DNA from 4 places in the Methylobacterium sp. Leaf111 genome. Region 2 is predicted to be linked to each of the others. Evidence: predicted binding sites of a transcription regulator. Region 2 holds the regulator's gene; each other region holds the start of a gene.
The links. The regulator LexA, encoded in region 2, represses DNA repair genes until DNA is damaged. The targets are predictions, from matches to a motif close to TGTTCNNNNTGTGTTCNG.

Region 1 (7,092 bases), on a different contig from region 2:
CCGGCAGGCCTTCAACGGCGCCTTCGCGGATCTCGGCCTGCCCTGGTCCTGGTCCCCGGCCCGCTACGCCGATCTCCTGACGGTGATGGGCGGCAAGGAACGCCTGCGCCACTACGTCGAGACCGAGCACGCCGACGCGGTCGAGACCCTGCGCCCGCGCCTGGGCGACATCCACGACCGCAAGACCCGGCGCTATGGCGACCTCGTGGAGGGCGGCAGCCTCGCCCTGCGCCCCGGGGTGGGCCGCCTGATCGCGGAGGCGCGGGCGGCCGGGCTCAAGCTCGCGGTGGCCAGCACGACGAGTCGACCCAACGTCGACACCCTGCTGCGGATCAACTTTCCCGCGGGCGACGTCCCCTTCGACGTCATCGCCTGCGGCGACGAGGCGCCGCGCAAGAAGCCGGCCCCCGACGTCTTCGATCTCGCGCTCGCGCGCCTCGAGGTCTCGGCCTCGGAGGCGATCGCCTTCGAGGATTCCGCCGCCGGCATCCGCTCGGCCCTCGATGCCGGATTGCCGGTGATCGCCACGCGCAGCCGCTACACCGAGAGCCACCGCCTCGACGGGGCGTTCTCGGCGGTCTCCGATCTCGGCGAGCCCGGTGCCCCCCACCGGCACCTGTCCGGATACGCCTGGCCGGACGGCGTCGTGACCGTGGCCGCCCTGCGCGACTGGCACGCGCGGGTCACCGGCTGACAGCGGACGTCAGGGCCCGGGGCGCCGCGTCCCGCCGCGTCCGGGCGGCGCGCCCTCGGCGCGGGTCGGAAACAGCATCGCGCCGGCGACGATCCCGAGCGCGCCCGCCAGGCCGAGCTTGAGCCAGCGCGGTGTCGTCGGCGCGTCCCGATGGGTCTGCGCGTCCGGCCCGGGCCGGGCGCGGAAATCCCTGCCGGAGCTTTCGGGCCGTGCCCGATCGATGGCCTGCTGTGTCATCGCCCCAGGATAGTCCCTGTCCGCCGGATAGCCATGGGGGATACCGCCCGCGGCCGCGCACGCTGCGGCGCAGCGTTGTCAGGGGTGCGGCCCGCGGCCTATAAGCCGGCCAACCCCGTTTCCGTCCGGCATCGCGGACCCGCCGCCCCGGCACATGGCCCCTGCACATGGCCCCGGCACCTGGCCCCCGCGATCCGGTCTCGTTCCTACCAGTCTAGGGTCACGTCATGGCCGGCCATTCCCAGTTCAAGAACATCATGCACCGGAAGGGCCGCGTCGACGCGGTCCGCTCGAAGCTGTTCGGCAAGCTCGCCCGCGAGATCACCGTCGCGGCCAAGCTCGGGCTGCCGGACCCGGCGATGAATGCGCGTCTGCGCGCCGCCATCATCGCGGCCCGCGCCGAGAACGTGCCCAAGGACAACATCGAGCGCGCGATCAAGAAGGCGCAGGGGGCCGATGCGGAGAGCTACGACGAGATCCGCTACGAGGGCTACGGCCCCGGCGGCGCCGCCCTGATCGTCGAGGCGCAGACCGACAACCGCAACCGCACGGCCAGCGACGTGCGCTCGGCCTTCACGAAGTCGGGCGGCAGCCTGGCGGAGACGGGCGCCGTCTCCTTCATGTTCGACCATGTCGGCGTGGTGGAGTTCGACGCCAAGGTGGCGGATGCCGACACCATGCTGGAGGCCGCCATCGAGGCCGGCGCCGACGACGTGCGCTCGGACGAATCCGGCCACGAGATCACCTGCGCGCAGGAGGCCTACGGCGAGGTCTCGAAGGCCCTGGAGGCCCGCTTCGGCGAGCCGCGCCGCACGGCCCTCGTGTGGAAGGCGCAGAACACCATCGAGGTCGACGACGAGACCGGCGAGAAGCTGATCCGCCTCGTCGAGGTGATCGAGGACCAGGACGACGTCCAGAACGTCTTCGTGAACTTCGCGCTCTCGGACGCCCTGATGGAGAAGCTCCAGGGCTGATCGAAGCCGGCCCGTCAGGCGGCCTTCAGGGTTTCGAGGACGCGGTTCACCTCGGTGCCGAGCTGATCGGCCTCCTGCGCCAGCGCGGAGGCCGAGACGAGAACCGAGGCGGCCGCGGCACCCGTCGCTTCGGCCGACTGGGCGACGCCCCCGATGGTGTCGGTGATCGCCCCCGTGCCGGTCGCCGCCGCGCCCACGTTGCGGATGATCTCCCGGGTCGCGGAGCCCTGCTGGTCCACCGCCGCCGCGATGGCGTCCGCGGTCCGGCTCATGGTGCGGATCTGCGCGGCGATGGCCTCGATGGCCGTCACCGCCTCGCCGGTCGTCCCCTGGATCGCGTGGATCTGCTGCGTGATCTCCTCCGTCGCCCGGGCGGTCTGGCTGGCGAGTTCCTTGACCTCGGCGGCCACAACGGCGAAGCCGCGACCGGCCTCGCCGGCCCGTGCCGCCTCGATCGTCGCGTTGAGGGCGAGCAGGTTGGTCTGGCCGGCGATGCCCGAGATCAGGCCGACGACGTCCCCGATCCGGGCCGCGCCCGTGCTCAGGGCGTGAACCAGGCGGCCGGTGGCATCGGCCTGCCCCACCGCCCCCTGGGCCATCCGGGCCGAATCCGCGACCTGCCGGCCGATCTCCGCGACGGTGGCGCCGAGTTCCTCGGCCGCACCGGCCACCCGACCGACATTCTGCGCGGCCATCTCGGCGGCGCCGACCACGGACCCGGCGCGCCCCGCCGTGCCCTCTGCCGTTCCCGTCATGGTCTGCGCGCTGCCCTGCAGCGCCCCCGCCGCCTGCGTGACCCGGCTCAGGATGCCGCTCACCGTCGACTCGAAGGACCGGGCGGTCTGCCGCAGGGCGGCCCTGCGCTGCGCATCGGCGCCCGCCCGCGCCAGCGCGGTCTCCGATTCCAGAGCCTGCATGCGCTCCATCTGGGCGCGGATGGCGCCCTCGGAGGCCGCCTGCGCCGCGAAGGCCGTCGCGAGGGTGCGGGCGACCCAGGCCAGCACGCCCGTTTCGAGGATCAGGATGACCGCGTGCAGCATCACGCGGGCGAGGTCCGAGCGCTGGGCGGCGCCGGAGAAGATCAGGGCCGGCATCGCAAGGTTCAGGGTGAGGTGGTGCCCGGCGACAGCGGCGGCGCAGGCCACCAGGATGGTCCAGTCGCACCAGGCGACGCTCACCGCCAGGCCGGCGAAGAAATACATGTGCAGGTCGACCTGCCACGGATGCCCGGCGAAGGCCGAGAGCAGGATCGCGGCCATGCCGATCAGGGACAGGCTGCTCACCAGCCGGGTCGCCGGGCCGATGGCGGAGCGCCGCCACATCAGCGTGCTGAGGCCGGCGAGGGCGCCGGCGACCGACACCGGCACCAGCATCGGATTGTCGGCGATCCAGGCCGCGAGCACGACGATCGGCAGGTGCAGCCAGAGGAGGCCGATGAGGAAGCGGCCGAAACGCTGCCGAAGGGTGTCGAGGGTCGTCATCGCCGGGTCGGATCCAGAGGGGAGCGTCGGGGTCTTCGGGTCGGAGCGATCAGGTTCGCGAGGCGGGCGTGCAGCCCGTCGCGAACCGGGCGTCGGGGACGAGCCGGGCGTCGGGGACGAGCCGGGCGTCGGGGACGAGCCGGGCTCCGGACGCGTCGAGCCGGGAGACGCGGTCGGAGGATCCGGCGCGCGCCGCCAGACCGGCCGGCAGGATCGGGGTCGCGAGGATCGCCACGGGTCCGCGGAGCCGGTTCGGGCGATGGGCCTGGGCGTCGATCACGAGGAAACCCGTCCGCCTGAATGGTGTCCTGTGAGAATAGGGGCGAACAGTCTAAGGAGCGGTTACAGGGCCGTCTGGGATCGGGGAGGTCCCCGCGCCGGTCTGCCTGTCTCGTCCGATCGATCCGCGTCCTTCGTAACGACCGCCCCGCGCGGACGCATCGCGTCCGTTTGGTCCGACGCGAGGTCCGGATTTCCTTGCGACGGGTTTGTTCGGTCCGTCGCGCCACCGCGGCCGCCATCGCCGCGGCGCGGATTGGCATAACGCTCCGTTCACGGTATGTCCCTAACGCTCGGACGGCGCGATCTTCGCGCCCGGAGCCGCGCCAGCCATGACCCAGTCCGCATGACCGTTCCCGTTCGCATCCTCGGCATCGATCCGGGCCTGCGGCGCACCGGCTGGGGCGTCGTCACGGCCACGGGGACCAAGCTCGCCTACGTGGATTGCGGCGTCGTCACCTCGGACGGGGACCTGCCGCTCGCCCTGCGCCTGCGCGAGCTCTACGAGGGCATCACCCGCATCGTCGGGGCCTTCCAGCCGGACGAGGTCTCGGTCGAGGAGACCTTCGTCAACAAGGACGCGCAGGCGACGCTGAAGCTCGGCCATGCCCGCGCGGTGGCGCTGCTGGTCCCGGCGCTCGCCGGCATGCCGGTGTTCGAGTATTCCGCCAACCTGATCAAGAAGACGGTCGCGGGCTCGGGACATGCCGACAAGGTCCAGATCCAGGCCATGGTGAAGTTCCTGCTGCCGAAGGCCGAGTTCAAGGTGGCCGACGCGGCGGATGCGCTCGCCATCGCCATCACCCACAACAGCCACCGGGGCGCCCATGCCCTCAAGCGCCAGCACGCCCCCGTGGCCGGGACGAGCAGCCTGGCGGCGGCCCGCATCGCGGCGGCCCTGGCGCGCACCTGACCGCGCCGCGCCCTGGACTCCGCCCGGGCGCTTGTGCAGTGCCTCTGTGCGCGACGCGCGCGCGGGGCGGAGATCGAACGGAATGGCCCACCAGGGAACGACGCGGCCGGCGCTGCCGGTCGGCGAGACGCTGCGGGAGGGCGTGCGGTCCGCGCTTCCGGCGATCCGCGCCCTCGGCTCGGCGACCACCGCGGCGTTCCTCGTCGTCCTGGCCAAGGAGGCGGCCCACACGCTGATGGGCGACCCGACGCGGCCCGCGCGCTTCCAGGACGACCTCTTCCTGGTCGACGGCCTCTGCACGATCCTCCTCGCCCCCTACTGGATGGCGATGTTCCGGCTCCTCCTCGGGGCCGACGGCTCCGTGCGGGCGGTCGTGGCGGGCCGGGCGGGGCCGTTCCAGGACTTCCTCGCCCTCGAGCTGTTCTGGCTCCTGGTCAGCGGGGTGCTGGACCGGGGCCTCTCGCCGGAGCGGCTCGGTCCGGGTCCGCTGATCGTCGGCCTGCTCGCCTGGATCGCCCTCCTGCTCCTGCAGATCTGGACCAGCCTGCTCGCGCCGGCCCTGGCGGTCGGCGCCCCCGAGGCGACCCTGCGCGGCGTGCTCGCGATGACCCGCGGATCGGCCGCCCGGATCGGCGTGATCCTCGTGGCCACGATCCTGCCGCTCGGCCTCGTGGACCGGATGCTGCACGCGCCCGAGCGCTCCGGGGCCGACCTGCCCCCCGTCGTCCTGGCCGTCCGGATCCTCGCCTCCAGCCTGATCGACATGGCGCTGCTCGTCCTGGTGACGGCCCTCCTCGCCGCGATCTACCGGCGCCTGGGGCCGTCGGGGCGCGGCCTCACTCCACGGCCTTGAACTCGCCCTCGAGCCGCAGGGACACCTCGTCGCCGAGGAGCGGCAGGAAGGCGTTGATGCCGAAATCCGAGCGCTTGATCACCGCCCGTCCGTCGAAGCCGACCGTGTAGGCCTGGTTCACCGGGTTGGTCCCGGCCTGGTTGAAGGTGGCGTCGAAGGCCACCGGCCGCGTCACCCCCTTGAGCGTCAGGTCGCCGTTGACCCGCGCGGTGGCGGGGCTCGTCGGCTCGATGCTGGTCGCGGTGAACGTGGCCTTGGGGAACTTTGCGGTGTCGAAGAAGTCCGGCGCCTTGAGGTGCTGGTTGAGCCGGTCGTTGAGGCCGTTGACGCTGTCGGTGCCGATGGTGACCGTGAGGGTGGATTTGGCCGGCTCCTTCGGATCGAGCACCGCCTGCGCGGTCACGTCGGTGATCTGGCCGTAATAGGTCGAGAAGCCGAGGTGGCTCACCGACCAGGTGATCTTGCCGTGGGCGGAATCGAGCACGTAGGCGCCCGGACGCACCTGGGTCGGATCGCTGGAGGGCGCGGCCGGCATGACCGGTGCCGGCGTGGTCGGTGCCGGCGGGGTCGGTGCCGGTGCCGGCGTCTCGGCCGTCCGGGCCGCGCCGGCGGTGAACAGGAGCCCGGAGGCGAGGAGCAGCGCGGTCTGGCGCATCGAGACGGTCATCCGTGTGTGTCGGGCAGGGCGCCTTTGATTTCACGAACGCCGCGCGGCCTCAAGGCAGGCCGGCCGCCGTCGCGACGGAGCACATGGCGCTCAGGCGCGCCGGCCTGTAGGCAATCCGCCGACGGATGGGCATCCGGCGGCACGAGGGATGGGCGAGGCGATGATCGGCAAGCTGAAGGGCGTGGTGGATTCCTATGGCGAGGATTTCGTGATCCTCGACGTGCAGGGCGTCGGCTACGTGGTCCACTGCTCCGCCCGGACGCTCCAGCGCCTGCCCGGCATCGGCGAGGCGGCGGACCTCGCCATCGAGACCCATGTCCGGGAGGACATGATCCGGCTCTACGGCTTCCGCTCGGATGCCGAGCGCGAGTGGTTCCGCCTGCTCCAGACCGTGCAGGGCGTGGGCAGCAAGGTCGCCCTCGGCCTGCTCTCGGTGCTCGAGCCCGGGGCCCTCGCCTCGGCCATCGCCATGGGCGACAAGGGCGCGGTGGCGCGGGCCCCTGGCGTCGGCCCGCGCCTCGCCGCCCGCCTCGTGGCGGAACTCAAGGACAAGGCCCCGGCCTTCGCGCCCATCGATCCCGCGGTGATCGCGCTGTCCGGCGCGGTCGAGGCCCGCACGGCGCCGCAGCCCGTCGCCGACGCCATCTCGGCCCTGGTCAATCTCGGCTACGCCCCGGTCCAGGCCTCCGCAGCGATCGCCGAGGCCCTCAAGAACGCGGGCGAGGGCGCCGAGGCGAAGACCCTCATCCGGCTGGGATTGCGCGAACTCGCCCGGTGACGGCCCGTCGATCGTTGGGGCGCGACGGAATTGTGCCCTTGACGCTCGCCATTCCCGTTGCCAGTTTGGAAGGACACAGCTAACCTGCTGAAAGTAAAGCAGTTTTCAATTATTCTAATCTACGCGCCAATCCGATGCACGGGCTCAGCTTTTGCGCTCTGGCGTCAGCACCGCCTCAGATTCGACGAAGTGGCCGGGTGAAACCCCCACCCGGCG
Region 2 (7,092 bases):
ATGGCGTCGGCCACGGCGATGCCGACCGGGTCGATGCGGCAGCGATGGGCGTGGACGGCGACGCCGGCCGCCCGAGCGGCCTGAAGCGCCCGGTCGAAGGCAGGATCGAGGTCCCGCGCGGCATCGAAGCGATCCGCCCACATCTGCACCACGATGATGACCATGGCACGGCCCCCGGCCTCGACGACGGCCGCGAGGTCCGTCATGTGGCGGGCGCTGCGGGCGGCGACGCAATCGGGAAATTCCGCGAGGCCGGGGCTGCGCATCAGGTGACAGTTCTTCACCTCGACATGGCAGGGCGGCATCCCCTCCCCGGTGGCGAGGAAGTCGACCCGGCTGGCCCGGGCGTAGCGGACTTCGGGGCGCAGGCCCGTGTAGCCGGCGAGGCACGGCAGGCCGCCGGCGGCGAAGGCCTCCGCCACCAGGGCGTTCGGCCGCATCGTGTTGATGCCGACCCATTGCCGGCCGCCGGGCAGATCCGCCTCCACCAGTTCCCAGGAAAAGGGGAGCTTGCGCGTCGGGCTCCGGACGTCGGACAACAGGGCCCGCGCGCCCGGCACCGCAAGTCCCAGCATCGCCCCCGGGTTGGGGCAATGGGCCGTGATCACGGACCCGTCGGCAAGCTGCAGGTCGGCGAGAAAGCGGTTGTAGCGACGCACCAGGCGCGCCTCGATCAGGGGCGAAGGGAAGCGCATCGCGGGTCCGGGGCAAGAAACGGGTTGATACGGGCCCCCGTCGACGGGGAATCGGGCCGTCGTGAGGCGCCCGGGCTGGTCAGTACCGACCGGATGCGACAGAATTCGCGCGGCGCGCCCGGGTCGATGACCGGGAAAGCCGCAGTTCGTCCGCGAGGCCGCCATGTTCAATCTGTTCGACATCCTTCAGGCGCAGGCGGGCCCCAACGCGCAGGGTTTCGGACGGCAGTTCGGTTTGTCGCCGGAGCAGAGCCTGCGCGCGATGGAAGCCCTGCTTCCGGCCCTCACGATGGGGCTGCAGCGGAACGTCGCCCAGGATCCGACCGGCTTCGCCCACCTCTTCAATCTCGTCGGCCCCGCCGCGCCGAAGGCGTCGAGCGCGACGCCGCAGATGGACATGCTGGTCCAGCAACTCTTCGGCTCGCCCCATCTGAGTCAGGCCGTTCTGCAGCAGGCCGCTGCCGTCAGCGGCGTGGCGATGCCGGCCTTGAAGCAGATGCTGCCGATCATGGCCGGCATGGTGGTGGCGGGGATCGTCCACGTCATGATCAACCAAGCGCCTGCCGCGGCGCCGGTCCCGCGCGCCGAGGCGAACCCCTTCGGCTTCCCGCCCAATGCCTGGTCGGAGATGATGCAGGCGTTCCTGAACTCCGGCGCCAAGGCCCCGAAGCCCGCGACGCCCTCGCCCCAGGCACGGCCGCGTGCGGCGTCGACGTGGCTCGCGGCTTCGCCCCGGCCGGAGTCCGCCGGGCCGGACAGGTCGGCCACGGAAGCGCCCTTCGACGTGATGCAGCAGATGTTCCAGACGGGCCTGGAGGTGCAGCAGGAGAACGCCCGCGCGATGCAGCGCCTGTTCGATACCTTCTGGCAGGATCCCCGCAATCCCACCGAGACGGGCGGCAACGGTTCGGGTGACCGGCCCAAGGCAGGGCGCACCGGGCAGCGCTAGCTGAAGACCCGCCGTCGGCGACGTCGGCGACGCCGGCAGAGGACGGCAGAGAACCGATCGTCGCCGGGCCATCGACCCGAGGGCGCTGCGCCCGGGCGCCCTGCCGACCGGTCTAGACGCCGGCCGTCCAACTCGTTCGTCGGATCGGGGCACCACTCGGTCGCAGCGATGGCCGCAGCGGCAGGCCGGCGTGGCGCTCGGGCGACGCCCGGATCCGCCCTTGCCGAGGGGATCGAACGGATCGGGCCCGAGAGGCTTGAGATGGGAACCCTTGCAGAACACTTACGGAACGTTTAACGTGTTCGTGGTTTGTTTCTAGTGCCACCCGCCGCGATCCGTGGCGCTAACGAAGAGTGTCCCGCATGTTGACGCGTAAGCAGCTGGACCTGCTCCAGTTCATCCAGCTTCGGATGCGCGAGAGCGGCGTTCCCCCGTCGTTCGACGAGATGAAGGATGCCCTCGACCTGAAGTCGAAGTCGGGCATTCACCGCCTGATCACGGCCCTGGAGGAGCGCGGCTTCCTGCGCCGGCTGCCCAACAGGGCGCGGGCCATCGAGGTGATCCGGATGCCGGAGAGCCTCGGGGGGAATGCGGGCGCCCCGCGCGCCGCTCCGGCCTCCGAGGTTCGCCGCTTCACGCCGAGCGTGGTCGAAGGCGGCAAGGGCAAGGGCAAGGGCTTGCCGGCCGGCGCATCGGTGTCCCGACTGCCGACCACGCAGGCCACCGACGAGAGCGGTCGGGCCGTGACCATCCCGGTGATGGGTCGGATCGCGGCCGGTACGCCCATCTCGGCCATCCAGGAACAGAGCCATTCGGTGACGATGTCGCCGGATTTCCTGGCCGGCGGCGAGCATTACGCCCTGGAGGTGCGCGGCGATTCGATGGTCGATGCCGGGATCCTCGACGGCGACCTGGTGGTCATCCGCAAGCAGGACACCGCCAATACGGGCGACATCATCGTGGCCCTCATCGACGACGAGGAGGCGACCCTGAAGCGCCTGCGCCGGCGTGGATCGTCCATCGCCCTGGAAGCGGCGAATCCGGCCTACGAGACGCGGGTCCTCGGGCCGGATCGGGTGCAGATCCAGGGACGTCTCGTCAGTCTGGTGCGCCGCTACTGAAGGGGGTCCCCGTCCGGTTCATCGCCGGACGGATCCGACGGATCGCGGGTGCGATCGGGGATTTCCGGTAAGACCGACGCCGGCGGTGTCGAAGATGGCAAGGACGTTCCCGGCGGGTCCACCGGCTTGCGCAGAGGCGTCGCACGCCAGGGCACGACATCCCCGGGATGCTTCGCGGAGGCGAGGGACGGCCCATCGCGGGTGAGGTGAATCGCGGTCGCACCGTGCGATTCCAGGAAATCCCGGTCGATGACGATCGATGCGGCGCAGCCCCCGGGCGCGGATTGCCGGGTGATCAGGATGTCGGCCCTGGCGCAGTCCTCTCCGAGGGCACCCTTGTCGGTGGTCAGGGCGAGCACGCGGCCGTCGGGTGTGGTCAGGGTACAGCCCAGGCGATCGCAGCGCGCGCCCTCGAACCCCGTTACGTCCTGCACCCGTCGGTCGTCTCCATCGGCCTTGAGCCATTGCGCGAGCACGAAGGGGGGCGGCCGGCCAAGGGTGGCGAGCCGCCCGTTGCGCTGGCGGATGGCGGCGCCCGCCCCCTCCCGATCGACGTAGATGTCGTAGCGATCCGGGGCAGCCGCACAGGCGATGCCGATCGCTGCCGGAATGAGGCCGAGCCAGCGCAGCGACGAGGCCGGGAGCGTCAGGACGATCAGGGCAGCGGCCAGGAGGCCGAGGGCCCCCGTGCCGAAGGCCGGGACCACGACGACGGCGTTGCCGAAGCCCGCGATCCAGGTCGAGATGGTCAGCATCCCCCGCACCGCCAGGCCCATGGCCCACCAGACCGGCTGATCCAGCGCGAACGGATAGGCGAGGATGCCCAGAACCGCTGACGGCATCACCGCCAGGGAGACCAGCGGCAGGGTGAGCGCATTGCCCACCAGCCCGAAGGGCTGCACCGTCTGGAAGTGGTAGGTGGCGAAGGGCGCGGTGGCGATCTGGGCCACGAGCGTCGTGGCCAGGGTGCCCAGGACCGCCGCGGACGCCAGGGCGAAGATCCGGGGGAGCAGGCCGGCACCGTCGCGCTGCCGCCCGCGTCCGGCGATCAGCGGCGCGCAGGCGATCAGGCCGGCCACCGCCGCGAACGACATCTGGAAGCTCGGGCCGAGGAGGCCGTCCGGCTCGCGGGCCAGGGCGATCAGGGCGGCGAGGGCCAGGTTTCGCATGCTGAGCGCCGGGCGGTCGACCAGGATCGCGCCGAGCATCACGAGGGTCATGATCAGCGAGCGCTCGGCTGCGATGTCCCAGCCGGAGAAGACGCAGTAGGCCGTCACGCTCACCATGGCGACGGCAGCGGCGATCTTCTTGATCGGCCAGTGCAGCGCCGCGAACGGAACGAGGGCCAGGAGCGCCCGCACGAGCCAGAACACCACGCCGGCCGCCAGGACCATGTGAAGGCCCGAGATCGAGACGACGTGGTAGATGCCGGCGGCGCGCAGGATGTCGTTGGTCTCGGGGCTGATCAGGCCGCGCTTGCCCGTCACCAGGGCCGCCGCCACCGCCCCGGCCTGTCCGCCGTTGGCGTCGGTGATGCGGCGCGTCAGGGCGTTGCGGGCCGCGTCGACGGCGGCCGCGAGACGGATCTGCCAGTCCGCGCTCTCGGCCGGCGGCCGCAGGTCGACCTTGCCGACGAGGGAGCCCACCGCGCCGATCTCACGGAAGAAGGCATCCCGGGCGAAGTCGTAGCCTCCGGGGCGGGCGGCTTCCGGCGGCGGAAGCAGGCGCGCGGTCGCGGCGATGCGGTCGCCCGGCTTCAGGGTATTCGCCTTGCGGTAGGAGACCCGCACCCGGACCGGGCGGACCTCGGCGCCGAGGGTGCCGAAGCTCTCGACGCGGAGGATCAGGCGCGCCCCCTCCTCCCGCTCGTCCAGCCCTTCGATGGTGCCCACCAGCGGACCGATCGTGGTGCGGGCGAGGATCGGCCCGTCGACCGAGCGGACCCGCGCGGCGGCCGCCGCGAAGCCCAGGAGGGCGGCGACGGCGGCGAGCACCAGGGCCAGGCCGAACGGGCGCGCCACGAGGAGGGGCGTCGTCGCGGCGAGCAAGGCGGCGGCCGCGAGCGGCGCCAGGAGCGACGGCGTCCCCTGCGTACCGAGGAAGAACGCGAGGATGCCGCATCCGAACGCGACGGCGAGCCAGGCGAAAAGACGGCGCTGCTCGATCTCGCGGGTCCATCCCGCCCGGAACCAGTCGCGGATCGGCCCGGCGCCCGGGCGACGCGCGGCGAGGTGGCGCGTGATGCGCCCCATCGCCGCCGCCGCACGCGCCTGCGCCATTGCGAGACCTCCCGGGTTGCGCCCGTGACCGGGAGCCGGCGATGCGCCCTGCGATCCTGGGAACAGGACGATTCCTTAACGCGTGCCCGCGCGCATGCTACACGCGCGGTTCCGGGCCGGTCGATCCGCTTCCCGCCCGAATCACGAGCCATTCAAGTCCAGATTGATGTCGTCAGCCGTCGTCACGCGTTTCGCGCCCTCGCCCACGGGCTACCTTCACATCGGCGGGGCTCGCACGGCCCTGTTCAACTGGCTCTATGCCCGCCGCTTCGGCGGCCGCATGCTGCTGCGCATCGAGGACACCGATCGCGAACGCTCGACGCAGGGCGCCATCGACGCGATCCTGGACGGCATGCGCTGGCTCGGGCTCGATTGGGACGGGGACGTCATCTACCAATACGCCCGCGCCGCCCGTCACCGCGAAGCCGCCGAGAGCCTGCTGGCCTCCGGCCACGCCTATCGCTGCTACGCGACGCCCGACGAACTGACGGCGATGCGCGAGGCGGCCCGCGCAGAGGGGCGGCCCCTGCGCTACGACGGCCGCTGGCGCGACCGCGACCCGTCCGAGGCGCCCGCCGGCGTCAAGCCGGTGATTCGCCTGCGCGCCCCGACCGACGGCGAGACCGTGGTCGAGGACGGCGTGCAGGGCCGGGTCGTCTGGCAGAACAAGGATCTCGACGACCTCGTCCTGCTGCGTTCGGACGGCAACCCGACCTACATGCTCGCCGTCGTGGTGGACGATCACGACATGGGCGTCACCCAGGTCATCCGCGGCGACGACCACCTGACCAATGCGGCGCGCCAGCGCCAGATCTCCGATGCCCTCGGCTGGGAGGCCCCCGCCATGGCGCATATCCCGCTGATCCACGGCGCGGACGGCGCCAAGCTGTCAAAGCGGCACGGGGCCCTCGGCGTCGATGCCTACCGCGACCTCGGCTACCTGCCGAGCGCCCTGCGCAACTACCTCGTGCGCCTCGGCTGGAGCCACGGTGACCAGGAGGTCTTCTCCACCGAGGAGATGATCGCCGCCTTCGACCTCAAGGCCATCGGGCGGTCGCCCGCGCGCTTCGACTTCGCCAAGCTGGAAAACCTCAACGGCCTCTACATCCGTGGCGCGGCCGATGCGGACCTCGTCGCGGCGATCGACGAGGTGCTGCCGGCGCTCGGCCCGGCACGGGGGATCGCGGTGCCCATGAGTCCGGCTCTGCGGGAGACGCTCACCGCCGCGATGCCGGGCCTGAAGGAGCGGGCCAAGACCCTCGTCGAACTCCTGGACAGCGCCTACTACCTCACCGCGGCCCGGCCCCTCGTGCCCGACGAGAAGGCCAAGGGTCTGCTCGGCGACGAGGCCCGGAATCGCCTGGCCGCCCTCCTGCCGGCCCTCGAGGGGTTGCCCGATTGGACCGCCGCCGCCACCGAGGGCGCGGTCCGGCAGTTTGCGGAGGCGAACGGCTTGAAGCTCGGCCAGATCGCGCAGCCCCTCCGGGCGGCGCTCACCGGCCGCGCCACCTCGCCGCCGGTCTTCGACGTCATGGCCGTGCTCGGCCGGGAGGAGTGTCTCGGCCGGCTCCGCGACCAGACCGGCTGACCATCGCACTGCAGCAAAATACCGGTTCGTCCGAGTGCTCCGAGTGGAAGAATGACAAATCGGCCCGGATTTCGCTTCGACGTCGAGGTGAGCCGGGCCGTCGGTTGATGACGGTCCGCCGATCCGCTACCCCCATGCTCGTGTGAGCAAGTGCAGCATGCGCCGCATTTGCACCCCGGACCCGGGTGGTCGATTGCATCGCCACGCGGGCCGACGCCGCCCCGTTGCCACGAAAGGGTCCAGGTCTCCATGAGCGCCTCCAGCACGATCACCGTGGGCGACAACCACGTCGAACTTCCGATCAAGACCGGCACCATCGGGCCGGACGTGATCGATATCGGCAAGCTCTACGCGAAGACGGGCAAGTTCACCTTCGATCCCGGCTTCACCTCCACCGCCTCCTGCGAGTCGAAGATCACCTACATTGACGGCGATGCGGGCATTCTCCTCTATCGTGGCT
Region 3 (7,092 bases), on a different contig from region 2:
TCACCGCCTCGATCGCCTCGAACAGCTCACGCTCGCTCCGCTTGCGCTCAGTGATGTCCTGCAGCACCAGGAGGACGAAGGCCTCCGCGCCGATCTCGACCCGCTCGGCCGAGACCAGGCAATCGAGGTTACTCCCGTCCTCATGACGCAGGCAGACCTCCAGTTCCATCACGCAGCCGGTGCGCGCCAGGGCCGTCTCGAAACGGTCGCGCTGCGGCTCTGAGACCCAAAGGTCGAGATCGGCCGGCGTGCGGCCGGTGACCGTCTCAGAACCGAAGCCGAAGACGCGGCTGAAGGCCTCGTTCACGCCGGTGATCGCCAGACCTTCAGCGCGGGCCAGCAGGGTTGGCACGGGGGTGAGGCGGAACGCCTTGGCGAAGCGCTCCTCGCTCTGGCGCAGGGCGGTCTCGGCCTTGCGCCGCAGTTCGAGGTCGGCGAAGGTGAAGAGCATGCAGCGCTCTTCGCCGAGTTCCATCGGTTGCCCGGCCACGATGACGAAGCGGGTGCCGCCGTCGGGCAGGTCGAGGCAGGCTTCCATCTGCGGTATGGTGCCGCCGCTGTTGAGACGATCGATCGCCAGGTCCAGGTTGCGGGCATTGGCCAGGACGTCGACCTCGTAGACGCTGCGGCCGATGACGGCCTCGCGGGTGAAGCCGGTCATCTCCAGGAAGCCGAGGTTGACCTTGACGAAGCGCAGGTCCGCGAGTCGGCAGATCACGGCGGGTGCGGGGTTGGCGTTGAAGGTCGCCTCGAAGCGCGCCTCGGCCTCGAACTGGTCGGAGACGTCCTTGAGGATAAGGGCGAGGCAGCTCGGCTGGCCCTCGCGGTCGGTCGCAACCAGGCTGCGCAGCGAGTGGACGAAGTCGGCATCGGGTCGATCGGTGCGCGTGACCTCGACGATGACGTCGTGGAAGCGCTCGCCCGAGACGACGCGCTCCATCGGATACTGGTTGAGGGCATGGTTGTTGCGGTAGCGCAGGGCGAAGCGCTCGCGGTAGGCATCCACCGTTCCGCCGAGTTCCTCCAGGCTCTCGGCCCCATGCATGGCCAGCGCCGCCGCATTGGCGTAGGCGATGGTCTGGTCGGGCTCGACCAGGATCACGCCCTCGCTCAGTCCGGCCACGATCTGCTGGAGTTCATGCCTGTCGACGCCGAGTGTCACCGGGACTCCCATCCGCTCAAATCAAGTCCCGCCGTAACCGGCCTCCGTGACGGCGAGTTCCGATGAAGCCTGGCGAATATCTGGTATATCCGGATCATTGACGTGAACGTGAACGATCATCCGGCGCGACGGTGACCGCAATCGACGTCCGAAGGCTGACCATGACAATGGCGCCGGGGTGCCACCCGTTTGCGCGATCGATGCGCGAGGGCCGGTCGCTGCGTCGGCGCCGGGAAGGAGCGAAAGGTCGTCATTGCCGCCGCGACGAAACGGGCCCGGTGGGGCTCGCCGTTCAGCCGAAGCGTGGGCGGCGTCGCGGCGCGCGTCCGCCGTCCTGTTTCGCGAAGCGGGGGCGGACGGCGTCCCGGGGACCGCCGGCTTCCGGCCCGGTGTTCTACGTCGATGCAGCGCCGGGGATCGTTCGGACTGCGGAGCGCTCGCGGACCGAACGCGTCCGAGACTGGGTCACATCCGCCGAATGGTCACGCGGATGCACGGCGACGAAACAGGCTCGGACTCAGGATGATCGGTTGAGGGCAGCGCCGATATAGTTGTACATCGCGGTCGTCTGGTCGGCGAAGTACCGCATCGCGGTCACGATCGCCAGAAAGACCATGGCCATGATCAGGCCGTACTCGAGGGCCGTCGATCCGGACCTGTCTTCGAGGAAGCGGCGGGCCAGGATCTGCAGATCGTGCCGCGCCGGAAATCTCCGCCGACCCCTGGCCTGTTCGCAATCCAGTTCGGTCATGGCCCCAGGGAATCTTTCGCGGACGTCGATCGTGGGAAACGTTACGCGACCTTCCTTGCGGAGGACTTAAACGGATCGTCGAAGTCCGGACGGGAGCCGATGCGACGGGCCGGGCGCGTCAGCCCCCGGTCCGTCTTTCACGCTTGCCCGACCCGTCCAGGCCATCGGATCGAGCCGGCCGGCCCCGCGGCGACGGTCAGGCCTTGCCGGATTCCTTGCGCAGGGCATCGATCCGCTGGGATGCCTCGGCCTTGTCGAGATCGGGGTCGAACGCGTCCGGGTCCTTCGCCTCTTCGGACAAGGTCTTGAGGTAGGACGCTTGCGCGCCGGTCATCGGCTCGCCGCCGGTGGTCCACTCGCTCGGATCCTTGATCTGGTTCGAGACATCCTTCGGATCGGTCTTGGGGTTCTCGTGAGCTTTCGAAGCGTCAGACTTGGACGTGTCGGACTTCGATGAGTCGGACTTCGATGGGTCGGACTTGGATGCCTGGGTCTTGTTCGCCTGGGTGCTGGCCATGTTCGGATCCTCTGGTTCACGAAATGTTCTAGTGAACGCGAGGCTCAACGGCGGGTTCCTGCGCCTGCGCCCGATAAGGCCTGTCGTCCCGTGGTCATCTGTCTCACGGGTTCGCGCGGTTCGGATACGTAGGCGGTTCTCGCGATCGGCTGTTCTCATTGGGGGAACGGGACTCGGCGTGCCGTCATGCGTCCTCTGATCCCAGGCTTGACGGGTCGCGTCCGGGCTGGAACATGTCAACAACGCTGACGTACATCGAGGTCGCCCGAGACGTGACTGCCCACGCGATGCGAGATGCCGACGCCGACGCGCCGCTGCCGTCCTCCGGTTCCGGCGATGATCTCATCGAGCTTCTGTTCTTCGCCTACCGGGATTTCGTCGGCGACCCCGACCGCATCCTGGCCCAGTACGGCTTCGGCCGGGCCCATCACCGGGTGCTGCACTTCGTCGACCGCTATCCGGGTCTTACGATCGCCGAACTCCTGGATATCCTGCGCATCACCAAGCAGAGCCTGAATCGGGTGCTGAAGGATTTGATCGAGCAGGGCTACATCGCGCAGAAGACCGGTACCAGCGACCGGCGCCAGCGGCTGCTGTTCTGCACCGCGGCCGGGGCGGACCTCGCCGGCGACCTCATGCGGGTCCAGAGCCGGCGGGTGGCGCGCGCCCTCGCGGCATCGGAGCGCGGCGGCGAGGCTCCCCTCTCCGCCGAGAGCTTCCTCTTCGGCATGATCGAACCCGACGCGCGCGCGGCCGTGCAGCGCCTGATGTCCCGGCGCGCCGGCAAGGCCGCCTGATGGCCACGCCCGGGGCGCGCCCGACCGCCGATCTTCCCGACCATGCGCCGCACGTCCTGGTGGTCGACGACGATCGCCGGGTACGGGAACTGCTGTCGCGTTTCCTCTACGAGCAGGGCTTCCGCGTCACCGCGGCCGGGAACGTGCCCGAGGCCCGCACCAAGGCGCAGTGCTTCGTCTTCGATGCTCTGGTGCTCGATGTGATGATGCCCGGCGAGAGCGGTTTCGATTATGCCCGGGAAGTCCGCCAGACCTCGCGCGTGCCGATCCTGATGCTGACCGCGCGCTCGAATCCCAACGACCGGGTCATGGGCCTGGAGATCGGCGCCGACGACTATCTGCCCAAGCCCTTCGAGCCGCGCGAGCTGATCCTGCGCCTGTCGAACATCATCAAGCGGCGCAACGAGGCCGGCGGCCGTGCCCAGAGCCACGACACCGTGACCTTCGGACCCTTCGCCTACCGGATCGACCGGGGCGAATTGCGCCGCGCGGACGAGCTGATCCGGATCACCGAGCGCGAGCGCGAGATCCTCACCCTCCTGGCCCAGGCCGCCGGCGGCAACGTGGAACGGGAGGCCCTGGCCGGAAGCGGCGGCCTCGCCGCCGAGCGCAGCATCGACGTGCAGATCAACCGCCTGCGCCGGAAGACCGAGGTCGATCCGGCCAATCCCCTGTTCCTGCAGACGGTGCGGGGCGTCGGTTACCGCCTCGCGGTCGACTGAGCCCATGGCCGGCACCGGCCTGCTCCAGCGCACGGCGACCCGCCTCGCTGCCCTGCCCCGGCCACGGCGGATGTGGCGGATCGTCAGCCGCGCCATCGGTGACCTGCTGCCCAAGGGCCTCTATGCCCGATCGCTCATCATCATCATCGCGCCGGTGGTGCTGCTCCAGTCGGTGATCGCCTACACCTTCATGGAGCGCCACTGGCAGCTCGTGACGCGCCGCCTTTCCTCCGCCGTCACCGCCGACGTCGCCGCGCTGATCGACATCTACGAGAGCTACCCGCAGGACAAGGATTCCGAGACCCTCACCCGGATCGCCAACGACCGGCTCAACCTCGACGTTGACATCCTGAAGGGGGCCAAGCTCCCCCCGGCGGGGCCGCGGCCCTTCTTCTCGATCCTGGACGAGGCCCTGTCCGAGGAGATCCGGCGCCAGATCCGCCGGCCCTACTGGATCGACACCGTGGGCCGCTCCAGCCTCATCGAGATCCGGGTCGCGATTCCCGACGGCGTGATGCGCGTCACCGCCCGGCGCAGCATGGCCTACGCCTCGAATTCGCACATCTTCCTCCTGTGGATGAGCGGCTCGTCCCTGGTGCTGCTCGGCGTCGCGATCCTGTTCCTGCGCAACCAGATCAAGCCGATCCTGCGGCTGGCCGCCGTCGCCGAGAGCTTCGGCAAGGGCCGTGAGATCGAGTTCCGGCCCCGCGGGGCCCGCGAGGTGCGCCAGGCCGGCCACGCCTTCATCGAGATGAAGCGGCGCATCGAGCGGGCGATGGAGCAGCGCACGACGATGCTCAACGGGGTCAGCCACGACCTGCGCACCATTATCACGCGGTTCAAGCTCTCCCTCGCCCTGGTCGAGCAGACCCCCGAGGTCGAGGACCTGCAGCGCGACGTCGACGAGATGAGCCGCATGCTGGAGGCCTACCTCGCCTTCGCCCGGGGCGATTCGGGCGAGGTGGCGGTGCCCACCGACATGCGCGCGCTCCTGGAGGACCTGCGCACCGACGTCGAGCGCCTCGGCGCCCATGTGGAGGCGGTGGACCTCGAGGACCATCCGCGGCTGACCCTGCGGCCGGATGCCATGCGGCGCTGCCTGTTCAACCTCGCGGCCAACGCGGCCCGCTACGGCGAGACCGTCGCGATCACGGGGCGGCGCGAGGCGAGGGCCTTCCTGGTCTCCATCGACGACGACGGCCCGGGCATCCCGCCCGATCAGCGCGAGGAGGTGTTCAAGCCCTTCGTGCGCCTCGACGATGCGCGCCAGGATGCGGGCGGCTCCGGCCTCGGGCTCTCCATCGCCCGCGACATCGCCCGGGCCCATGGCGGCGACGTCAGCCTGCACGACAGCCCGCTCGGGGGCCTGCGCGCCACGGTGCGGATCCCGGCCTGATCCGGGCTCATCGACCGCAGGAAAGCGTGGCCGATCCAGCTTGGCGCCGGGTGCGGGGCGATGCTATGAGAGGCGCAGCAAACGCCACAGGGACCGGTGAACCGGGTCCGACAGAGGTTGAGAGACCCGCCCATGAACAGCCCGCTGACCCCCCTCCTGATCCTCCTGCTCCTGCCGATCACCGCCATCTGCGCCGTGCTCTACACGGATGCGGGCATCGAGCCGGCGCTGTTCTACGCCACCGTGAAGACCTTCGTGGTGCTCTTCATCGTCGCCGGCGGCCTCTGTTTCGCCGCGAGCCGCCTGGCCGCCCGCAGCGAGGGCTGAGCGCGCGCGAGCCCAGGACCGCCGACGAAAAGGCCCGGACCGAAAGGTCCGGGCCTTTTCGTTTCGCCCCCCTGCTGCCGGCTTATTCGGCCGCGATGCGCGGCGGCAGGATCGGCTTCGGGTCGTTGGCCGAATGGGTCGGCGGCCGCGCGAACGCGCCCTCCGTCGGCTCGTCCACGCGTCCGACGAAGCGGCCGAAGACCCGCACGAAGAGGCGCGACAGGTCGTCCACCAGGACGAAGATCGCCGGCACGAAGACCAGCGAAAGGCCCGTGGAGACGATCAGGCCGCCGATGACCGCGATCGCCATGGGCGCGCGGAACTCGCCGCCGATGCCCAGCGCCATGGCGGAGGGCACCATGCCGGCCGCCATGGCGATGGTGGTCATCACGATCGGCCGGGCGCGCTTGCGGCCGGCATCGATGATCGCGGTGGCACGGTCGACGCCGCGGGCCATCTCCTCGACGGCGAAGTCCACCAGCATGATGGCGTTCTTGGTCACGACGCCCATCAGCATCAGGATGCCGATCACCACCGGCATCGAGATCGGCTTGTTGAAGATCAGGAGGCCGAGGATCGCGCCGCCGATGGAGAGCGGCAGCGAGAACAGGATGGTCAGCGGCTGCAGAAAGTTCCCGAACAGCAGCACCAGCACGCCGAACACCATCATCAGGCCGGCGCCCATGGCGAGGGCGAAGCCCTCGAAGACCTCGCCCATCACCTCGGCGTCGCCCGTCTGGCGAATGGTCACGCCGGGCGGGAGGTCCTTGGCGGTGGGCAGGGCGAGGACGGCGCCGATCAGGGTGCCGAGGGCGTCCGATCCCTCCATGTCGGCCTCCAGGGCGACCCGGATGGCCCGGTCGTAGCGGTCGATGGCTGTGGGGCCGCGCCCGAGGCTGAGATCGGCCACGGTGGAGAGCGGCACGGCCGCGCCGCCCTTGACCGGGACCTTCAGGGTTTCGAGCTGCGAGAGGTCGCCGCGCAGGCGCTCCGGCAGCTGCACCCGGATCGGCACCTGGCGGTCGATGGTGTTGAACTTGGCCAGATTCGCGCCGATGTCGCCGATCGTGCCGACCCGCACGGTCTCGGCGATGAGGTCGGTCGTGACGCCGAGATCGGCCGCGACCCCGGCCTTCGGGCGGATGCGGATCTCGGTGCGGTCCAGGGGGGCCGTCGAGAGCACGTTGACCAGGTGGGGTACGCCCGCGGCCTCTCGCTGGAGCTTGGCCGCCGTCTCCGCCACCCCCCCCTTGTCGGGGCCGGACACGATCAGGGTTACGTCGCGCTGGCCGCCCTCGCGCAGGGCCCAGAACCGGATGTCGGGCACGTCGTGCAGGATCGCCCGGATGGCGATGTCCACCTGCTTCTGGGTGCGATGGCGGGTGTTCTTCGGCGTGAGATTGATGGTGAAGGTCGCGAG
Region 4 (7,092 bases), on a different contig from region 2:
CCCCGTACCAGAACAGCTCCGCCCCCGCGAAGGTGACGATCAGGATCGCGAATTGCGGGGCCTGCGGCCGTGCCGGCTCGACGAATTGCGGCAGGAAGGCGCTGGCGAACAGGAGGAGCTTGGGGTTGCTCAGGCCGATCAGCAGCCCGTCGCGGTAGAGACGCCTCAGCCCGACCGGCGCAGGGCTCCCCGTGTGCCCGGGGACGTCCAGCGCCCCGTCCCGCCCGCGCCAGGCCCGGATGCCGAGCCCCACGAGATAGGCGACGCCGGCATAGCGCAGGCCATCGAACAGGACCGGCGACGCCAGGAGGACGGCGCTCAGTCCCGCCGCGGAGGCCACCAGCACAAGGACCACGGCGCTCAGGCACCCGGCCATGGCGGCGAGGCTGCGACGCAGGCCGACGCGGACGCTGCGCGCCAGGATATGCAGCATGTTCGGCCCCGGCTTGCCGGACAGGAGGAAGACGGCGCCGAAGAACAGCCACCAGGTCTGGAAGGTCACGGCCGGGCTCCCGGATCGAACGCGCACGCCCTGGTGCGCTCCGGCAGCCTCTTAGCAGACCGCGTCCGGGGCCGCGCCCGGCCGAGAGGCGGGGCAGCCCGGCGCGCAACGAAAAAGGGCCCCGCGAGGGACCCTTCTCCAGATCAGTCAGATCGGTCGACCGATCACATCCGGCGCATCATGCGACGGTGCATCATCCGGCGCTCCATGTGACGGCGCATCATGCGGCGCTCCATGCGACGGTGCATCATGCGACGCTCCATCCGGCGCTCCATGCGCATCTGCACGGTGGACACGGTCTCGGGGGCGGTCACGCCCAGCGGGGCACCCGGTGCGGCCGAGGCGGAGGTGGCGAGGCTGGCACCGCCGAGCGAGGCGAGCACGGCGAAGGCAAGGGTCAGTTTCCTCACGTGAAGACTCCCATTCTCATTTGTCCGAGCGCGGCACCCGGTTTGTTCTCTCGCACCCGAGGCCGAGAAACTCGTGTCGCGCACCGGAGTGAGCGGCAGGCCCCGTTCCGGCCCGCCGCTGACAACACCTGAGTCAGAGATTCGTTTCCTCGAAAGCCCGCACCCACTCAGCACAAATTCCGGAGCGGACGATATCGTCGAGGGTAAATTCTACCACCGGGATCGGCATCATCCGACTCTTGATCAGGTGGATCACCGTGCGCAGGCCAGACGTCTCGCGTAAGTCCGTCTGGGACACGTCGCCGTTGATGATCACCTGGCAATCGTCACCGATGCGGGTGAGGAACATCTTGATCTCGGCGGTGGTGGTATTCTGGGCCTCGTCGAGGATCACGAGGCAGTTCTTGAAGGTGCGCCCACGCATGACCTCGAAGGGCACCACCTCGATGTCGCCGGTCTTCACCGCGATCTCGAAGGCGGCCTCGCCCATGCGCTCCTTCATGGTCTCCGTAAGGGGAGCGACCCAGGGGGCGATCTTCTCTTCCAGCGTTCCGGGAAAGAAGCCGAGGGAGCGGCCGGAGGGCACGTTCGGCCGGGTGATGATCACCTTGGCGATGCGGCGCTGGCGGAGCTGGTCGGCGGCGCGGGTCCCGGCGATGAAGGTCTTGCCGGTGCCGGCGGGGCCGAGGACGATCACCTGCTTGTGAAGGGCAAGGGCGTCGAGGTACTGCGCCTGCCGGTCGGTGAGGGGCTGGATCGGACTTAGGTTGCGTTCTTCGTCGAAGCGGGTCTTGTGCAGCCGGACCGGACGGTCCTCAACGAGTTCAAGTCGTGCGCGGCGTCTCTTCATCGATCAACACTCCAACCGGACTTGCCAACCTGGATTTAATCTGAGCCTGACTTGCTGAACTTGCTTTGCATCACTTTCGATTGATCCCGTTTCGGCGATCCTTTCGACTTCGCCCGCTTCACAGCCAATCCGGAGACCGCCCTCAAGTTCCGGACGGGTCCCTCAAGGCTGTGGATTCCCGTTACGGTCCCGATGACCGCAGGACTGTGCGTTGCACGCACCATGCCGCGCCGGGCGCGACAGGGGCGTGACATCCACTATTCTTCGGAATGATGTAAAAAGTCTGCGTCGATGCTGCGCTGCGGGAGCCGATCCGCCGCGGCGGTCGATTGCCCTGGGCTGTGTCGCAAAAGACGCAGTCCGCATCCGCCCGACGTCCTCCGCAGCCCCCGCGTCCCGCGATCAGGCCGCCTGGATGAAGCTGTCGAGGACCATCTTCCGGCCGGCCTTGTCGAAATCAACGGTCAGCTTGTTGCCGTCCACACCCGCGACGGTGCCGGGGCCGAACTTGGTGTGGAACACCCGCATGTCGACGCTGAAAGCGGAGGGCGCGCCCGTCGATTTGGCGATGAGCTCGCCCTCGATCTGGCGCAGGCCGCCCCGACTGGCCGGCGAACGGTTGCCGACCCCGTAGCCGTTGGCGTTTCCGGACTGCGCCGTATTGGCCTGGGCCCGCTGCCAGCCGGGCGTGCCGTAGGACGAGCCGAAGGGCGCCGGGTTCCGGTCGAAGCGCGAGGCCCCGGCCGCGAAGTGGGCGGGGGCATCGATCACGTCGACGCTGTCCTCGGGCAACTCGTCGATGAAGCGGCTCGGCACCGTGGAGGACCACAGGCCGTGGATGCGCCGGTTGACGGCGAAGGACAGCTTGGCGCGCTTGCGGGCCCGGGTCAGGCCGACATGGGCGAGGCGGCGCTCCTCCTCCAGCCCGGCGCGGCCGCTCTCGTCGAGCGCCCGCTGGTTCGGAAACAGGCCATCCTCCCAGCCCGGCAGGAAGACGGTGTCGAATTCCAGGCCCTTGGCGGCGTGGAGGGTCATCAGCGAGACCCGGTCGGCCCCCTCCTGCTCGCTGGCCTCCATGACCAGCGAGACGTGCTCGAGGAAGGCGGCGAGGTCCGGGAACTCCTCCATGGAGCGGACGAACTCCTTGAGGTTCTCCAGGCGTCCGGCGGCGTCGGCCGACTTCTCCTTCTGCCACATCTCGGTGTAGCCGGATTCCTCCAGGATGGTCTGCGCCACCTCCGAATGCGGCTGGGTTCCCACCAGCCGGGCCCAGCGTGAGAAGCTCTCGACCAGGGCGCGGACGCCGGACCGGGCGCGGGGCTTCAGCTCGTCGGTCTCCACGACGAGGCGGGCCGCCTGGAGCAGCGGCACCCGCTCGGCCCGGGCATAGGCGTGCAGCGCCTGCAGGGTGGCGTCGCCGAGGCCTCGCTTGGGCGTGTTGAAGATGCGCTCGAAGGCGAGGTCGTCGGAGGGGTTGGCGGTGACGCGCAGATAGGCGAGCGCGTCGCGGATCTCGGCCCGCTCGTAGAAGCGCGGGCCGCCGATGACCCGGTAGGGCAGGCCGAGCTGGACGAACCGGTCCTCGATCTCGCGCATCTGGGCCGAGATGCGCACCAGCACGGCGATCTCCGAGAGGGGATGCTGCTGGGCCTGGAGACTCTCGATGGCTTCCGCCACCTGGCGGGCCTCCTCCTCCGAATCCCAGGCGCCCGACACCGTCACCTTCTCGCCGGCGACGTCCTCGGTGCGCAGGGTCTTGCCGAGGCGGCCCTCGTTCCTGGCGATGAGGCCGGAGGCGGCGGCGAGGATATGGCCGGTGGAGCGGTAGTTGCGCTCCAGGCGGACCACCACGGCGCCGGGAAAGTCGTGCTCGAAGCGCAGGATGTTGTCGACCTCGGCGCCACGCCAGCCGTAGATCGACTGGTCGTCGTCGCCCACGCAGGCGACGTTGCGGTGGCCCTGCGCCAGCAGGCGCAGCCAGAGGTACTGGGCGACGTTGGTGTCCTGGTACTCGTCCACGAGGATGTAGCGGAAGCGCTGCTGGTAGTTTTCCAGCACGTCGGGGTTCTCGCGCCAGAGCTTGAGGCAGAGCAGCAGCAGGTCGCCGAAATCGGCGGCGTTGAGGGTCAGGAGCCGAGCCTGATAGGCGGCATAGAGCGCCCCGCCCTTGCCGAAGGCGAAGGCCTGGGCCTCGCCGGGCGGCACCTGCTCGGGCAGGAGGCCGCGGTTCTTCCAGCCGTCGATGGCCGAGGACAGGGCGCGCGCGGGCCAGCGCTTCTCGTCGATGTTCTGATCGACGATGACCTGCTTCATCAGCCGCAGCTGGTCGTCCATCCCAAGAATCGTGAAGTCGGAGCGCAGGCCCACCAGTTCGGCGTGCCGGCGCAGGATCTTGGTGCCGATGGAGTGGAAGGTGCCGAGCCAGGGCATGCCCTCGCCGGCCGGCCCGATGAGCCCGCCGATGCGGTGCTTCATCTCGCGCGCGGCCTTGTTGGTGAAGGTCACCGAGAGGATGTCGAAGGGCCGCGCCTTGGCCGTCGCGATCAGGTGGGCGATGCGCGTCGTCAGCACCCGTGTCTTGCCGGTGCCGGCCCCGGCCAGCACGAGCACCGGCCCGTCCGTCGCCTCGACGGCGCGGCGCTGCTCGGCGTTCAGCCCTTCGAGGTAGGGCGAGCCCTGTGGCCGGAGGGAGGCCATGGCACGGGCGGCGATGGAGGTCGGGGCGGCGTCGGAGGCGGATGCGCCGGCCGCGTCGAAGCGTTGAGTCATCGCGCATCCCTGGACCAAAACGCGAACGGCGTCGAGGGTCGCGCGCGTTTCCGGAGTGGCCCGGCCTCCGCCTGGACGGTCTCCGAGGCTCCATCTCGGAAGCACCTCGTATCCCGGAGAGTGTCGGATCGGCGATTAAATTCATCCAAAATCGGATGAGGAATTTCCGCCAGCCCGGGCCAGGACTATGTCTCGACGGGATGGGTGAGGCGCGGCGATGGGCGAGCTCTATCAGTCGGGGAGCATCATCATTCGGTTCTATGCCAACGATCATCTGCCGCCGCATTTCCACATCCTGACACCGGATGACGAGGCTCTCGTGGAGATTGCCACCCTCCGACTGTTGGCCGGCGCCCTGCCGGGCAAGATCGAGCGCGAGGCCCTGGCCTGGGCCGCCGAGAACCGCGCCGCCGTCGCGGCCGAATGGAATCGGACCAACGCCCGCTTCCCGATTGCCTGAGGAGGTTGCCGTGAACGATCCCCTGCCCCGCATCTCAACCGTCATCGCCACGGGTCCCACCGGCCTCGGCGTGATGTGGCGCGACGACCGGTCCGACCGCGTGGACCTCGCCGGATGGATCGCCACCGGCGGTGAGATCCTGTCGCCTCTGAACGATCCGGCCCTGTTCGCGACGGTCCGGCTCGGAGATCACGGGACCTCCGTGGAATGGGGCAGCGAGGACGGGGACCTCGCCATCGATGCGCATCATCTCAGGCTGATCGCGGACGAACAGCGGCGGTTCGGCCGCGCGGAGGTGACTGCGTGGCAGACAGCCGCCGGACTGTCGAACCAGGAATCCGCGGATTTCCTCGGCCTCTCGCTGAGCACGTGGAACGCCTACAAGGCGGGCATCAGCGCGGTGCCGACTCCCGTTGCGATGGCGTGTCGGGCGGCCCTGCGCGACCCGATCCTGCTCCACGCCCATTACCGGCCGCGCAAGCGGGGCCGCCCGCGCCGCGTGGGTGCACCCAGCGCGGCGTAGGGTGGCGCGGTCCGCCAGGCAGAGACCGCGACACACTGAGACTCCGGCGGCCAAGGACGGAAGAGGACTGAAACCCGCAACCTCCCGTCGCTGCCGACGATCGATGCGGCAGTCTCACGCAGCGTCGCAGAACCTTCGAAAACCGGAACCCGCCTTCCCACCGGCAGGTCGTCTCACCAGATCACGACATCACAGTGCACCTGACAAGGACGCCGCCATGCGTAGCTCCCCCGCCCTTCTCGCCGGCCTCGCGCTCCTCGCCGCCGGTCCGGCCCTCGCCCAGGTCTCGTCGCGGGGCGTCGACAGCCTGAATGCCACCAACGAGCGCCTGTCCAACCGCAGCGAACTCCGGGGCATCGAGCAGCGCCAGCAATTCGACACCAACCAGACGCGCCTGCAGATCCAGCGCGGCGACCTGTTCCGGCCGAGCGCGCCCCCCGCCCCGATCGTCGTTCCGGGCCGTCGCTGAGCCGCGGCCCCGGGGCGCCGGACGCGGCGCGCCGGCCCTGGCGCGCGCGGGCGTTCCCTGTGCTATGTCCGCCGACGGAGCGGGGCCCGACCCGGGTGACGAGGCGGAACAGAGACGGTGCGTGACATCCTGACCGCGCTGGCGGGCGCCGTCATCCTGCTCCTCGTCGCGGCGCTCGCCGTCCCGCCCTTCGTGGCCTGGGAGGGCTATCGCGGCACGATCGACCGGACGATCGCGCGCTCCCTCGGGGTCGCGGCTCAGACCGAGGGCCGTATCGGTGTCCGGCTCCTGCCCTCGCCGCGCCTCAAGCTCGATCGCCTGCGGCTGGGGTCCGGGGCCGGCGCCGCGCAGAAGCCCGCCCTCGACCAGCCCCAGCTCGACCTGCAGTGGATCAAGGCCGAGATCGCCCTGGCGCCCCTGCTGAAGGGCGAGATCCTGTTCACCGAGACGCGGGTCGGCCGGGCGGAGGTCAAGCTCCCCGTCACCGATGGCGAGGCGATGCTCCTGCCCACGCGCGGGCTGTCGGCGGCCCTGCAGCGCGACCTCGCCATCGAGGACCTGTCGATCCGGCAGTTCGTGCTGACGACCCAGGTGCTCGCGACGGGCCGGACCGAGCAGTTCTACGCCGAGGCCCTTCAGGTCTCCGCGCCCGCCCTCGTCGGCCCCTGGCGGGCCGAAGGCACGAGCCGGGGCGTCCCCTTCCGGGTCTCGACCGGTGAGCTCGGGCCCGACGGCGTCAACGTGAAGATCGCGGGCGGCGGCGACACGCAGCCCCGCTTCGAGGCCGATGCCCGCATCGGCCTCGCACCCGCCGGCACGGCGACGGGCGGACGGCGCCTGACCTCGGCGGTGGCCGAAGGCAGCGCCCGGATCGTCGTCGGGCCGCCGGTCCAGGCGGCAGGCGCCTATCTGCCCTTCTCCCTTGCCGGCAAATTCAAGGGGCGCGGCCTGACGGCCCGGTTCACCGACGTCGCCATGGAGATCGATCCCGGCGGCCAGGCCCTGCGCCTGGGCGGCTCGGGTCAGCTCGACCTGAAGCAGTGGCGCGGCGCCCTGGCGCTCTCCGCCCGTCGCCTCGACCTCGACGCCTTCCTGACCTCGGCGGCCGG

Region 1: a site for LexA is predicted at 3,936-3,953, ahead of ruvC (crossover junction endodeoxyribonuclease RuvC). Genes of this name have one in related genera too.
Region 3: a site for LexA is predicted at 2,658-2,675, ahead of ASF41_RS18525 (DUF3072 domain-containing protein). Genes of this name have one in related genera too.
Region 4: a site for LexA is predicted at 4,542-4,559, ahead of ASF41_RS20925 (ATP-dependent helicase). Genes of this name have one in related genera too.

The regions. Positions count from the first base shown of each region.
Region 1 covers NZ_LMNE01000001.1:890,513-897,604, reverse strand. The annotation lists gene ASF41_RS03990 (HAD-IA family hydrolase) at 1-694, shown strand, start outside; gene ASF41_RS25880 (hypothetical protein) at 704-931, opposite strand; gene ASF41_RS03980 (YebC/PmpR family DNA-binding transcriptional regulator) at 1,159-1,905, shown strand; gene ASF41_RS03975 (methyl-accepting chemotaxis protein) at 1,920-3,386, opposite strand; gene ASF41_RS03970 (hypothetical protein) at 3,436-3,666, opposite strand; gene ruvC (crossover junction endodeoxyribonuclease RuvC) at 4,012-4,578, shown strand; gene ASF41_RS03960 (hypothetical protein) at 4,661-5,431, shown strand; gene ASF41_RS03955 (YceI family protein) at 5,415-6,098, opposite strand; gene ruvA (Holliday junction branch migration protein RuvA) at 6,259-6,876, shown strand.
Region 2 covers NZ_LMNE01000024.1:22,995-30,086, forward strand. The annotation lists gene sfsA (DNA/RNA nuclease SfsA) at 1-695, opposite strand, end outside; gene ASF41_RS14480 (DUF937 domain-containing protein) at 859-1,644, shown strand; gene lexA (transcriptional repressor LexA) at 2,007-2,765, shown strand; gene ASF41_RS14490 (ComEC/Rec2 family competence protein) at 2,759-5,044, opposite strand; gene gltX (glutamate--tRNA ligase) at 5,211-6,632, shown strand; gene gltA (citrate synthase) at 6,882-7,092, shown strand, end outside.
Region 3 covers NZ_LMNE01000045.1:373,082-380,173, forward strand. The annotation lists gene ASF41_RS18515 (helix-turn-helix transcriptional regulator) at 1-1,162, opposite strand, end outside; gene ASF41_RS18520 (Flp family type IVb pilin) at 1,680-1,913, opposite strand; gene ASF41_RS18525 (DUF3072 domain-containing protein) at 2,110-2,430, opposite strand; gene ASF41_RS18530 (MarR family winged helix-turn-helix transcriptional regulator) at 2,718-3,227, shown strand; gene ASF41_RS18535 (response regulator) at 3,227-3,949, shown strand; gene ASF41_RS18540 (ATP-binding protein) at 3,954-5,345, shown strand; gene ASF41_RS18545 (hypothetical protein) at 5,478-5,672, shown strand; gene ASF41_RS18550 (efflux RND transporter permease subunit) at 5,755-7,092, opposite strand, start outside.
Region 4 covers NZ_LMNE01000067.1:73,934-81,025, reverse strand. The annotation lists gene ASF41_RS20940 (LysE family translocator) at 1-502, opposite strand, end outside; gene ASF41_RS20935 (hypothetical protein) at 667-912, opposite strand; gene ASF41_RS20930 (PhoH family protein) at 1,046-1,762, opposite strand; gene ASF41_RS20925 (ATP-dependent helicase) at 2,165-4,531, opposite strand; gene ASF41_RS20920 (DUF4160 domain-containing protein) at 4,749-4,991, shown strand; gene ASF41_RS20915 (DUF2442 domain-containing protein) at 5,002-5,514, shown strand; gene ASF41_RS20910 (hypothetical protein) at 5,732-5,983, shown strand; gene ASF41_RS20905 (AsmA family protein) at 6,101-7,092, shown strand, end outside.